DNA from 2 places in the Kitasatospora sp. NPDC001159 genome. Region 2 is predicted to be linked to the other one. Evidence: predicted binding sites of a transcription regulator. Region 2 holds the regulator's gene; the other holds the start of a gene.

Region 1 (6,502 bases), on a different contig from region 2:
GTCGATGGCCAGGCCGAGGTTGACGTGCTCGGGCTTGACCAGGAAGGCCTTGCCGTCCTCCACCCTGTAGCTGTGGTTCATGCCCGGGGCGGCCTTGATGGCCTGGACCAGGGCGTAACCGATGAGGTGGGTGAAGGAGACCTTGCCACCGCGGGCGCGCTGCAGGTGGTTGTTGATGACGATGCGGTTGTCGATCAACAGCTTCGCCGGAACGGCACGGACCGAGGTCGCGGTCGGCACCTCCAGCGAGGCGTCCATGTTGGAGGCGACGGCCTTCGCCGGGCCGCGCAGCTGGACCAGCTCGGGGCCGGCCGGGGCGGCGGCCGGGGCCGGGGCAGCGGCGGCCTTGGGGGCCGGGGGCGCGGCGGGCGCGGCGGCGAGCGGGGCGGCAACCGGGGCCGGAGCGGCCGGAGCGGCCGGAGCGGGCGCGGGTGCGGCCGGAGCAGCAGCGGCGGGCGCGGGGGCAGCGGCAGGGGTCGGCGCGGGGCCGGCCTGGGTCGCGGCCTGGGTCACTGGGGTCACCTCGGTACCGGGCTTGTAGTCGGCGAAAAAGTCCCACCAGGCTCGGTCGACCGAGTTCGGGTCCTGGAGGTACTGCTGGTAGATCTCATCGACGAGCCACTCATTGGGACCAAAGCCAGTGGAGCTTGCCGAGCTGGGGGTTTCAGGTTGTGGCGACACGGCGGCAACCGCCCTCTTCCGCTTCCTTTTGGGATGTTTGGACAGCGGGGATTAAGGCTACGCCCCTGACCAGTGATCGCGCAGTCCCCGGGCCCCAGGCGTCGCCCAGATCACAGTCCTGACCTGCAGTTTGGCTGAAAAACTACGTTAGAAAGCCGTATCTGAGGGGAACCGACCAGGCCCGATCGGGCCCCATATCCGGGCGAAACCGGACAGAACCATAGCCGAATCGTCCGACGATCTTCGTATGCGTCTGTGTCGGATCTGTGACAAATGTCCCGGCCCGCTCAGCGCTGCCCGGGCAGCCGGACCTCGATCCGGCAGCCGCTCGGCGACTCGGCCACGGCGATCCGTCCGCCGTGCAGGTCCACCGCCCAGCGGGCGATGGCCAGACCCAGTCCGGTGCCGCCGTCCGCGCCCGGTCCGGACGCGGTGGCGGTGCCGCTGCGGCTGAACCGCTCGAAGACCCGGGAGCGGTCGGCCAGCGGGATGCCCGGGCCCTCGTCCTGGACCTCCAGCAGCAGGCCGCCCTCCTCGCCCTCGGGCCGGGCGCGCACGGTCACCGTGCCACCGGGCGGGGAGTGCTTGCAGGCGTTGTCGACCAGGTTGGCGACCACCTGGTGGAGTCGTTCCGGGTCCGCGACGGCGGTCAGGCCGGACGGGTTGACCTCCAGGGCCAGCCGGACGTCGCCGCGCCGGGAGAACGCCCCGCCGGCCGTCGCGCCGTCCACGGTGACCCCGCGCAGCACGCCGTCCAGGAACTCGCGCACCTCGAAGGGGCGGGCGTCCAGGTCGACCACGCCGTCGTCGATCTTGGAGAGGTCCAGCAGGTGGGTGACCAGGCGGCCGAGCCGCTCGGTCTGCTCCAGCGCGGCCTCCAGGGTCGCCGGATTGGGCTGGACGACGCCGTCCACCACGTTCTCCAGCACGGCGCGCAGCGCGGCGATGGGCGTGCGCAGCTCGTGCGAGACGTTGGCGACCAGCTCGCGCCGGTGCTGGTCGGCGGCCTGCAGGTCGGCGGCCATGGCGTTGAAGGCGGCCGCCAGCTCGCCGATCTCGTCGCGCGAGTTCACCTCGACCCGGCGGCTGTAGTCGCCGGAGGCCATCGCGCGGGCGGCGTCCGTCATCTCGCGCAGGGGGGCGGTCAGCCCGTGCGCGAGGAACTGCATGAACAGCAGCGAGGCGATCATGGAGAAGACCATGATGATCCGGATCTGGGTCTCGGACCGGATCGCCACGACCACCATGCCGGTGGCCAGGAACACGGAGACGATCACCAGCAGGGCGAGCTTGCCCTTGATCGAGCGGACCGGGTCGAGCGGGCGGATGTCGGCCCAGACCCGGCGGACGGCGCGGGCGGCCAACGTCTGCGAGCGCGCGCCGGCGGCGTCCCCGTTGCGTTGCTGTGGAAAGGTCATTGGTCCCTTGTGATCCCCGCGCGCCGCGCGGCGGTGTCGGGACACGGGCCCCCCGGTGGCCCGTCGCCCGAAGCTCCCGCCGTCAGGAGAGCGGGGCCTCCAGTGCGTAACCGACGCCGTGGACGGTACGGATCCAGCTGGCGCCGATCTTGCGCCGCAGTGCCTTGACGTGGCTGTCGACGGTGCGGGTGCCGGACGCGTCGGTCCAGTCCCAGACCTCGGCCAGCAGCTGCTCGCGGGTGAGCACCGCGCGCGGCTGGGCGGCCAGGCAGGCGAGCAGGTCGAACTCGGTCGGCGTCAGGTGGACGTCGCCCGAGGCCAGCCGGACCCGGCGCTGCACGTGGTCGATCTCCAGCTCGCCGAAGCGCAGGCTGCCGAGCGCGGGCGTACGGGCGGCCTGCTGGGCGCGCTCGACGCGGCGCAGCAGCACGTTGACCCGGGCGGCCAGTTCGCGCATCGAGAACGGCTTGGTCATGTAGTCGTCGGCGCCCACGCCGAGGCCGACCAGCAGGTCCGTCTCGTCGTCGCGCGCGGTCAGCATCAGTACCGGCACCGGGCGCTGTGCCTGGATCCGGCGGCACACCTCCAGGCCGTCGAAGCCGGGCAGCATGATGTCCAGGACCACCAGGTCCGGCTGCCAGGTGTGGAAGCCGTCCACCGCGCCGGGCCCGTCGTGGGCCACGGCGACCTTGAAGCCCTCCGCGCCCAGTCGGGCCGCGATCGACTCGGCGATCGTGGGCTCGTCCTCCACCACCAGCACTCTGCGCTGGCTGCTCACCGAGCCACCGGCGTTGTGGTTGTCCTGCTGAATTTCTGTCACGGTCACGCCACCGCCCCCAGGGCTGCGGGCCGGCCACCTGTGGGGATGGCGGGGCTCCGCTCGTAGTCTTGTTCCGTCGTGGACTGTGCCGGGTCCGCCGTCCCGTCGCGCGCCCAGGAGAGTGGAGGACGGGTGGTCTCCCGTCCACGTCTCCCGCGCACATCGCAGCGTACGGACAGCGGATGCTTTCCGGCAGGTGGACCGGACGTTTCCGGCCCGTGGGCCGGCTGTCGGGCCGCCCTCGGACCCACTGCACGAGTGGGCACGGGCCGATACCTTACCCGGCGAATTTTCACTGCGTAACGGTACGTATGCAGTCGAGTCGGCACCAAGTCGCCGGTCAGAGGCCCTACTGACGCGTTAATAGCAAGAAGGTCTGGACCAATACCGGGAATCCGGCCCCTCTTCGCGGAGACGGTCTTCACGGGCTTTTCCCAGGCGCCTCTCAGAACCTCGACGTACCGTGGCCACGACAACGCCCCGCCGGGCGGAACCGGGGCCGCGCGTCGGTACGTTGGCAGCGACGGGGGCCGGTGGCTGCGGGCGTGGAGCGGAGGCGGCATGGCTGGACTGCGACGGGACGCCCACTGGAGCGCGCCCGCGGGGGTGCCGTACGGAATGCTCCGCCACGGGCTGCGCACCGGCGTCTTCGAGTGGCTGCTGGAACGGGTTCCGACGCCCCGGCGCAACCCTTTCACGCTCGGATATCTCGCCGTGGTGGGAGCCACCACGACCTTTGCCTCGGTCGCCGATCCGGAACTCGTCCAGCGACTGCAGGAGGCCTCCAGTTCGGACGGTCACAACCTGCTTCAGCATCCTTTGCGTGCTCTTGTGCTGAGCGGATTCTGGGTCGCCGGGGGCGTGTGGATGCCGTACCTCTGGGGCTTCGCCCTCACCCTCGCGCCGCTGGAGCGCAGGGTCGGCCCGGCCCGGGCGGCGGCGGTGTTCGCGATCGGGCACATCGCCGCGACGCTGCTCTCCCAAGGGGTGGTGATCGCCGCGGTGGAGACCGGGCGGATGGCGCCCGAGGCGATGGACTACCTGGACATCGGGGTCAGCTACGGCGTGCTCGCCTGTCTGGGTGCGGTGGCCGGGCTGCTCCCGCGACGCGGCCGGCTGCTGGCGCTGGGCGGCGCCGGGCTGATGATCGTCCAGCAGATCGCCACCGAGAAGGACGTGGTCACCGCCGTGGGGCACCCGGCCGCGGTGCTCGCCGGGGTGGCGCTGTGGCGCTGGCTGCGCGGGGCCGAGCGGCGCCCGCCCCGCCCGCGCCCGCGGTCGGCGACGGCCCCGGCGGCCCCCGCCGCGGTGCGTGGCGGCGCGCGGCCGTCCGCCGTGCGCTAGGGCGTGTCTTGCGGATCTTCACCGGGTCCGCCGAGATCCACGTGACGCGCCCTGGTCCCCACTTTTGGGGCGCCCTTTCCCCGCCCTTTTGACGGCGCGGCCCGCAGGTCCTTACCCCCTCCTCACCGTTCGCTCGCAGCGAACAAGATGCCGGGAACATCCGGTGCCCGTGAAGCCTTAGTCAGGTCGACTCAAGTTCACTGACCGGGGAGAGATCATGGCATCGACGTCCACTCCGCTCACCCTGCCCGTGCTGCCGCTCGACGACGAGGTCGTCCTCCCGGGCATGGTCGTCCCGCTGGACCTGAAGGACACCGAGGTGCGCGCCGCCGTCGAGGCCGCCCGCGCCGCGGCCACCGGCTCAGGCAAGCCGCAGGTCCTGCTGGTCCCGCGAGTGGACGGCTCGTACGCGGCGGTCGGCACGCTGGCCACTGTGGAGCAGGTCGGCCGGCTCGCGGACGGCGACCCGGCCGCGCTGGTGCGCGCCGTGCGCCGGGTCCGGATCGGGGTCGGCACCACCGGCCCCGGCGCCGCCCTCTGGGTGGAGACCGCACCGTTCCGGGAGTCCTCGGTCGGCATGCCGGTGGCCGGGCGGGCCGCCGAGCTGGTCAAGGAGTACAAGGCACTGTCCACCCAGTGGCTGCGCAAGCGCGGCGCCTGGCAGATCGTCGACCGGGTGGCCCAGATCGAGGGCGTCGGCGAGCTCGCCGACAACATCGGCTACGCGCCCTTCGCCACCGCCGAGCAGAAGCTCAAGGTGTTGCTGGAGGCCGATCAGGTCGCCCGCCTGGAGTACGCGCTGACCCTGCTGCGCGACCACCTCGCCGAGGAGGAGGTCAACGACACCATCCGCAAGGACGTCGAGGAGGGCGTGGCCAAGCAGCAGAAGGAGTTCCTGCTCCGCCGCCAGCTGGAGGCCGTCCGCAAGGAGTTGGCCGAGCTGAACGGCGACCCGGCCGACGAGGAGGGCGACTACCGCGCCCGGGTCGAGGCCGCCGACCTGCCGGAGAAGGTGCGCGAGGCCGCCCTCAAGGAGGTCTCCAAGCTGGAGCGGGCCAGTCAGGACGGGGCCCAGTCGCCCGAGGGCTCCTGGATCCGCACCTGGCTGGACACCGTTCTGGAGCTGCCCTGGAACGAGCGCACCGAGGACGAGTACGACATCGCCGGCGCCCGCGCCGTGCTGGACGCCGACCACGCGGGCCTCGGCGACGTGAAGGAGCGGATCGTCGAGTACCTGGCCGTCCGCAAGCGCCGGGCCGACCAGGGACTCGGCCTCGTCGGCGGCCGCCGCGGCGGCGCGGTGCTGGCCCTGGTCGGGCCGCCCGGCGTCGGCAAGACCTCGCTCGGCGAAAGCGTGGCCCGCGCGATGGGCCGCAAGTTCGTCCGGGTCGCGCTCGGAGGCGTCCGCGACGAGGCCGAGATCCGCGGCCACCGGCGCACCTACGTCGGCGCGCTGCCCGGCCGGCTGGTGCGGGCGATCAAGGAGGCCGGCTCGATGAACCCGGTCGTCCTGCTCGACGAGATCGACAAGGTCGGCTCCGACTACCGGGGCGACCCGGCCGCCGCCCTGCTGGAGGTGCTGGACCCGGCGCAGAACCACACCTTCCGGGACCACTACCTGGAGGTCGAGCTCGACCTCTCCGACGTCGTCTTCCTCGCCACCGCCAACGTGCTGGAAGCCATCCCCGAGCCGCTGCTCGACCGGATGGAGCTGGTCCGGCTCGACGGCTACACCGAGGACGAGAAGGTCGTCATCGCCCGCGACCACCTGCTCCCGCGCCAGCTGGAGAAGGCCGGCCTCGGTGGCGAGCAGGTCAGCGTGGACGAGGAGGCGCTGCGCAGGCTCGCCGGGGAGTACACGCGGGAGGCGGGCGTCCGCAACCTGGAGCGCTCGATCGCCCGGGTGCTGCGCAAGATCGCCGCACAGGCCGAGCTGGGCGAGCGCGAACTGCCCGCCGCGGTCGGCGCGGAGGACCTGCGCGCCCTGATCGGCCGCCCGCACCACGTGCCGGAGTCCGCCCAGGAACCCGCCGAGCGGCGCACCGCCGTCCCCGGCGTGGCCACCGGCCTGGCGGTCACCGGCGCCGGCGGCGACGTCCTCTACATCGAGGCCTCGCTCGCGGACGCCGAGACCGGCGGCACCGGAGTGACCCTGACCGGGCAGCTGGGCGACGTGATGAAGGAGTCCGCGCACATCGCGCTCTCCTTCCTGCGCTCGCGCGGCGCCGAGCTGGAGCTG
Region 2 (6,502 bases):
GGACTCGGCCACCGTCGTGTTCCTGGCCGAGGTCTTCGAGCGCTATTGGCAGCTGGCCGAAGGCCTGAACTGGGCGGCCCTGGCCTCAGGTTCCATCGACGCGTCCGCCCACAAGCAGGTCGGTGACCTGCTCGCCCTGGGCCTCACCCAGCGGGCGATCGCGAGTCGGCTGGGCTTGAGCGAGCGGACGGTGGCCGCCCACATCGCCCGGCTGCGCGAGCTGTACGACGCCGAGACGCTCTTCCAACTCGGTTGGCAGATGAGAGCGGCCCGAGATACCTGAGCCGGAAGCGATCTGCCCGGGCCGCCGCTTGCCGCTCGGCCGACGGGCTCCGCCCGGGGGCTCACGCAGCGGGCGATCGCCGGCCGCAGGGGGCCGAGCGAGCGGACCGTGGCCGGTCACATCGCCCGCTGCGTGAGTTGCACGACACGGAGACGCTGTTCCAACTGGATCGGCGGAAGCAAGAGCCCGGAGGGGGTCCGGGGGGTGCGCTCTGCTCAGCCGGTGGCGGCGCCGGTCGGCCAGTAACCGGGGACGGAGGACTGCTGTCGGGGGACGTTGAACTGCTCTCCGGGCGCGGTCCAGAAGCCCTCGCGCAGGGAGAGCGCCATGCCGGCCCAGTCCAGGGCGGTCTCCACCGTGTGGTTGAGGGCCTCCTGGGACCAGGTGTCGTCGAAGACCAGCGGCAGGACGGGGGCGACCTGCTCGATGGTGGCGATCAGCGGGTTGTGGGTGATGGCCTCGTCGACGAGCAGGACGATCGGCTTCCGCAGGGCCGACGCCCAGCCCAGCTCCAGGCTCACGCCGGCCGAGAGCGGGGCACCGACGTAGGCGAAAACCAGGTCGGCGGACTGCAGTGCGCGGAAGTCGGACGGCACCCGGGGCTCGGGGGCGCGGCCGGCGACGGTCCAGGCGTCGCTGTGGTGCGCGCTGTACACGGCGGCACCGCTGCGGAGCAGGGTGGTGCGGAGCGTCGTCAGCCGCGTCCGGCTGGCGAGGGTCACCACGCTGTCCGCCGGGCCGGTCAGCCGCATCAGCGGTGCGGCCAGGAACACACGTGCACGCCGACCCTCAGGGGCCTGGCTGTCGTTGTGACGCAGGTAGGGCTCGGTCATGTCGACTCCGGGGAAAGGCCGACCGGGTAGGGGATGCGGTGCCGGTGGGCGCTGCGGTTAGTTGCTGCTTCAAAAAAGCTGAGGAGATCAGACAGAAATTGACGGTACAGCGGCAAGTTTGGCTTTCCCACTGCATCATCGGGGGCGAAATGATCGTCTATCAGCGGTCGCAGCCCCGTCCAGCGTCCCGCCCTGTCATCTGGATGACTGGCAGAGAGATGACGCTCTCCGTGCCGTCGGGGAGATGACACCACTGCGAGGTCTGCGGCATCATGTGGACGCTAGTGCTATTAGATCCAGCTCACGGAGCTCTAGAGAGAAGAAGGGGTGGGTCCGTGTCTCGTATGTACCGACACGTCCGCACGGTTGCGCTTTCACTTGTCCTCGGCGCGGCTGTACTGGCTGGGGTTCAGGCCACTGTCGGCAGTGAGCACGCCGGGGTCTCCACCACTGCGGCAGCGGCCGTCAGCGACGACATCCACTGGTGAGCCAAGGTCGATTGGCTCACCGGAGCCAGGGGCTGAGTCCGTATCGGCCGTACTGACGGCCGGTGGATGGTGCTAGGAAAGCCGCTCCTTGAAGAGCGTTTCCTATTCGTTTTCTTGTCGGGGGGAGCGGCCTAGCACATAGCCAAGTTGGAAGAGGGAGTCGACGTTGTGCGCCTCCCTCATCTCGGCGATATGCCGGGCGAGTGTCCGCTCGCTGATGCCGAGCCGTCGTGCAATGACGCGATGGTTCGTTCCGGAGAGCAGGAGCTCGATGATGGTCTGTCGTAGTTGCGACACGACCTGACGCGGGACGGTGCGGTCCCCCTCGAACTCAAGCGCCCTGTTCCAGCTTCGCTCGAAGACCTCCTCGGCGAGGAAGTTGATGACCGCGGGGTCGTATATGAAGGCGGCGATGTTATCGCCCGCGACGGGAATCACCGCCAGCTGTCGATCGACCACGATCAGCCGGGTGTAGGGCTCGTCGAGGGTCCGGAACTGCCAACCCGCCATGGCGAGCTGTGCCACGTAGTCCCTGGTCGGCTGGTGGTACCGAGTGCTGGCGTGATAGATGGTCCGCATCGACGCGCCATGACGGAGCATGTCGAGGTCGCGGTCCAGGAATGCGGTCAGCAGCTCGGCTGGGCGCGGGCCGCCCGGTTGCATGGCGAGCCCCTCCGTCCACCCGCTGGCCGCGGATTGCTGAAGCCGCTGATTGATCAGGGCACGGCCTCTGACGTACTCGATGGCTCCCCCGGATTGGTTCGGGGCGTGGAAAGCCTCGGCGAGTTCGCCGAGTTCCGTCGGCAGCGCCACCGCGCGTGACAGGAGATCGAGGGCCTGTCGTTGCCATGCCGAACTCAGACTCGCCGAGAGCTGTGTCGGATCGACGGCGAAATAGGCGTCCGGCTCTTCGTTGTCGAGAATTAGCAGTCCAAGGTCCAGCAACTCCTGGAGGGCGGAATCCTCACCCGAAGCGGAAGGACTCCGGCTCAGCCGGCCGTTCTCGCTCACGGCTTTCAGATAGAGCGTGCGGGCATCCTCCGACAGGATGCGCAGTCCGCCTGGCGCGGCACCTGCTCCTTCTCGCCCACTCATTCTTGGCTCCTTGTGTTGACCGGACAAGTTAGTCAACGCGACGGATGGCTACTGCAACAAGGATCTTAAGCGGCACGCAGGGTCCGGCTGGTGAGTCGTCCTGGGCATCGAGCGGTTGACGCTCCATGCCGCAGCACTCTCTCACCACACGCCAGCCGCCGGCACCCCCCGAACAGGAGGGAGCCGGCGGCTGGCGAGGTGAGCAGTGCCCCGGGTCAGCGCTTGGGGCGCCAGACGACGAGGGCGCTGGACTGGGGGGTGGGGGGCTGGTACGGGACGAGGTCGCGGCGGTAGGAGGCGTGGACGGCGGCCTCGCGCTGCTGGAGGGCGGCGGCGGCGCCTTCGAGGGAGTCGACCAGCTCGGTGATGCGGGACTGGAGGGCGGTGACCTGGTTCTCCAGCTCGATGATCCGCTTGATGCCGGCCAGGTTGATGCCCTCGTCCTGGGAGAGCCGCTGGACCTCCCGCAGCTGCTGGATGTCGCGGGCGGAGTAGCGGCGGCCGCGGCCGGCGGTGCGGTCGGGGCAGACCAGGCCGAGGCGGTCGTACTGGCGCAGGGTCTGCGGGTGCAGGCCGGACAGCTCGGCGGCGACCGAGATGACGTACACCGGGGTTTCCTCGGTGAGCACGTACTGCGGCGGGGCCGAGGCGGTGCGACGGGTCGTGCGGCGGGGGCCGTCGCCCGGCAGGCCTTCGCCGATGCCGGGGCCGATCGGGCTGTCGGGGGTCATCGGGTTCGGGGACATCTGGTCGTCACGCTCCCTTCGCCGCCCGGAAGAGGGCGGCTCGCGGGTCGTCGGAGACGGTGGCCTCGCGGTACTGCTCCAGGGCGTTCAGCGCGTCGCCGGTGACGTGCTGAGGCACCACGACCTCGACGGTGACGAGGAGGTCGCCGCGGGTGCCGTCCTTGCGGGTGGCGCCCTTGCCGCGGGCGCGCATGGTCAGACCGTTGGCGCTGCCCGGGGGCAGCTTGAGCTTGACGGCGGGGCCGCCGAGGGTGGGCACCTCGATGGTGGCGCCGAGGGCCGCCTCGGGGAAGGTGACGGGGACGGTGACGGTCAGGTTGTCGCCCTTGCGCCCGAAGACCGGGTGCGGGTCGACGTGCACGGTGACGTAGAGGTCGCCGGGCTGGCCGCCGCGCTCGCCCTGGGCGCCCTTGCCCTTGAGCCGGATCCGCTGGTCGGCCTGGACGCCGGCCGGGATGCGGACCTGCATGGTGCGGGCGGAGCTGGCCCGGCCGCTGCCGTGGCAGTCGGTGCACGGGTCGTCGACGATCATGCCCCGGCCGCGGCAGTCCTTGCACGGCTCGGAGAGCGCGAACGCGCCCTGGCCGCGGCTGACCGTGCCGGCGCCGACGCAGGTCGGGCAGACCCGCGGGGTGGTGCCGGACTTGGCGCCGGTGCCGTTGCAGGCGCGGCAGGGGGCCTGGCTGGTCATCCGCAGTGGGACGGTCGCGCCGTCGACCGCCTCTTCGAAGGAGAGCGTCACCTCGGTCTCGACGTCGGCGCCGCGCCGGGGCTGGGCCTGCCGGGTGCCGGTGCGGTTGAACAGGCCGCCGAAGACGTCGCCGAGTCCGCCACCGCCGCCCTGGTTGCCGCTGAAGAGGTCGCCGAAGTCGAAGCTGTAGCTGCCGGTGCCGGGTCCGCCGGTGCGGAAACCGCCGTTGGCGAAGAGGGTGCGGGCCTCGTCGTACTCCTTGCGGCGCTTCTCGTCGGAGAGGACGTCGTACGCCTCGGAGATGTCCTTGAAGCGTTCCTCGGCCTTGGTGTCGCCCTTGTTCGCGTCCGGGTGGAACTCGCGCGCCAGCTTGCGGTAGGTCTTCTTGATCTCGGTGGCAGTGGCGTCCTTGGGCACGCCGAGGACCTTGTAGTAGTCCTTCTCGACAAAGTCCTTGCCGCTCATGGCCTCCGCCACCTCCCGATGTCCATCGTCACTGCGCTGTCAACAGCGAGGCCCGCAGAGCCCACTGCTGACAGCGCGCTGCGGAGCCGGCCGCCGTATTGGCCGGCGTACGACTCCGCAGCGCACTGGTTGTCAGCTGTCACTGGTTGTCAGCTGTCCGAGCCACCGTCGGCCTTGTCCGTGTCGGCGGACTTCGCGTCGGCGTCCGGGGCGGACGCCGTCTGGGTGCCCGGCTGGGGCTCCGCCACGGCGACCATGGCGGGGCGGATGATCCGCTCGCCGATGCGGTAGCCGGGCTGGAGGATCTGCACGCAGGTGTCCTCGGTGACGTCCGAGGAGTAGCTGTGCATCAGCGCCTCGTGCTGGGTCGGGTCGAAGGGCTCGCCCTCCTTGCCGAACTGCTGCAGGCCCAGCTTGGCGACGACCGTCTCCAGGGACTCGGCGACGGACTTGAAGCCGCCCGTCACCTCGCCGTGCTCGCGGGCGCGGCCGATGTCGTCCAGGACCGGGATCAGGGACTCCAGGATGTTGGAGACCGCGATCTCGCGGACGGTCAGCCGGTCGCGCTCGACCCGCTTGCGGTAGTTCTGGTACTCGGCCTGCAGGCGCTGCAGGTCCGCGGTGCGCTCGGCCAGCTCGCGCTTGGCCGTGGCGAGCTCCTCGGAACCCTCGCCGGCACCGGCCGCCGCGGCTTCCTCGGCAGCCTTGATCACGGCCTCCTCGGTGGAGTCGTCGCCGGGCTTGCCGCCCTGCGGCTTGTCCGTCATGCCGACGCACCGCCCTTGGGCTTCTCGTCGTCCACGATCTCGGCGTCGACGACGTCGTCTTCCTTGGCCTGGGCGGACTCGCCGGCCGCGGCGGCACCGGCGGCGTCGGCGTTGGCGTACAGCGCCTGGCCGAGCTTCTGGGCGGTGGTGGAGACCTTCTCCGAGGCCTCGCGGATCTTCGCGATGTCCTCGCCCTTCAGGGCCTCCTTGAGCTCGCCGATGGCGGTCTCGACCTCGGTCTTGACGTCGGCCGGCAGCTTGTCGGCGTTGTCGGCGATGAACTTCTCGGTCGAGTAGACGAGCTGCTCGGCGGAGTTGCGGGTCTCGACGGCCTCGCGGCGCTTGTGGTCGTCCTCGGCGTACTGCTCGGCCTCGCGGCGCATGCGGTCGACCTCGTCCTTCGGCAGCGAGGAGCCGCCGGTGACGGTCATCTTCTGCTCCTTGCCGGTGCCGAGGTCCTTGGCGGCGACGTGCATGATGCCGTTGGCGTCGATGTCGAAGGTGACCTCGATCTGCGGCAGGCCGCGCGGCGCCGGCGGCAGGCCGGTCAGCTCGAACATACCGAGCTTCTTGTTGTACGCGGCGATCTCGCGCTCGCCCTGGTAGACCTGGATCTGCACGGACGGCTGGTTGTCCTCGGCCGTGGTGAAGATCTCGGAGCGCTTGGTCGGGATCGTGGTGTTGCGCTCGATCAGCTTGGTCATGATGCCGCCCTTGGTCTCGATGCCGAGGGACAGCGGGGTGACGTCCAGCAGCAGGACGTCCTTGACCTCACCCTTGAGGACACCGGCCTGGAGCGAGGCGCCGATGGCGACGACCTCGTCCGGGTTGACGCCCTTGTTGGCGTCCTTGCCGCCGGTCAGCTCGCGGACCAGCTCGGCGACGGCCGGCATACGGGTCGAGCCACCGACCAGGACGACGTGGTCGATCTCGGAGAGCGAGATGCCGGCGTCCTTGATCACGTTGTGGAACGGGACCTTGCAGCGCTCCAGCAGGTCGGAGGTCAGCTGCTGGAACTGGGCGCGGGTGAGCTTCTCGTCCAGGTGCAGCGGGCCCTCGGCGGAGGCCGTGATGTACGGAAGGTTGATCGAGGTCTCGGAGGACGAGGACAGCTCGATCTTGGCCTTTTCGGAG

What was found. The regulator HspR, encoded in region 2, represses chaperone genes until heat shock. The targets are predictions, from matches to a motif close to TTGAGNNNNNNNNNCTCAA.
Region 1: the regulator HspR is predicted to act here: its motif matches at 4,440-4,458, upstream of lon (endopeptidase La).

What each region holds. Positions count from the first base shown of each region.
Region 1 is NZ_JBSFJV010000004.1:181,429-187,930, reverse strand. Features, by position in the region: partial or broken gene ACWC9T_RS04135 (2-oxo acid dehydrogenase subunit E2) at 1-681, opposite strand, end outside; gene ACWC9T_RS04130 (sensor histidine kinase) at 969-2,099, opposite strand; gene ACWC9T_RS04125 (response regulator transcription factor) at 2,182-2,919, opposite strand; gene ACWC9T_RS04120 (rhomboid-like protein) at 3,481-4,263, shown strand; gene lon (endopeptidase La) at 4,481-6,502, shown strand, end outside.
Region 2 is NZ_JBSFJV010000001.1:193,220-199,721, reverse strand. Features, by position in the region: gene ACWC9T_RS01015 (LuxR C-terminal-related transcriptional regulator) at 1-283, shown strand, start outside; gene ACWC9T_RS01010 (hypothetical protein) at 499-1,116, opposite strand; gene ACWC9T_RS01005 (hypothetical protein) at 1,707-2,699, opposite strand; gene ACWC9T_RS01000 (heat shock protein transcriptional repressor HspR) at 2,915-3,445, opposite strand; gene dnaJ (molecular chaperone DnaJ) at 3,453-4,601, opposite strand; gene grpE (nucleotide exchange factor GrpE) at 4,751-5,368, opposite strand; gene dnaK (molecular chaperone DnaK) at 5,365-6,502, opposite strand, start outside.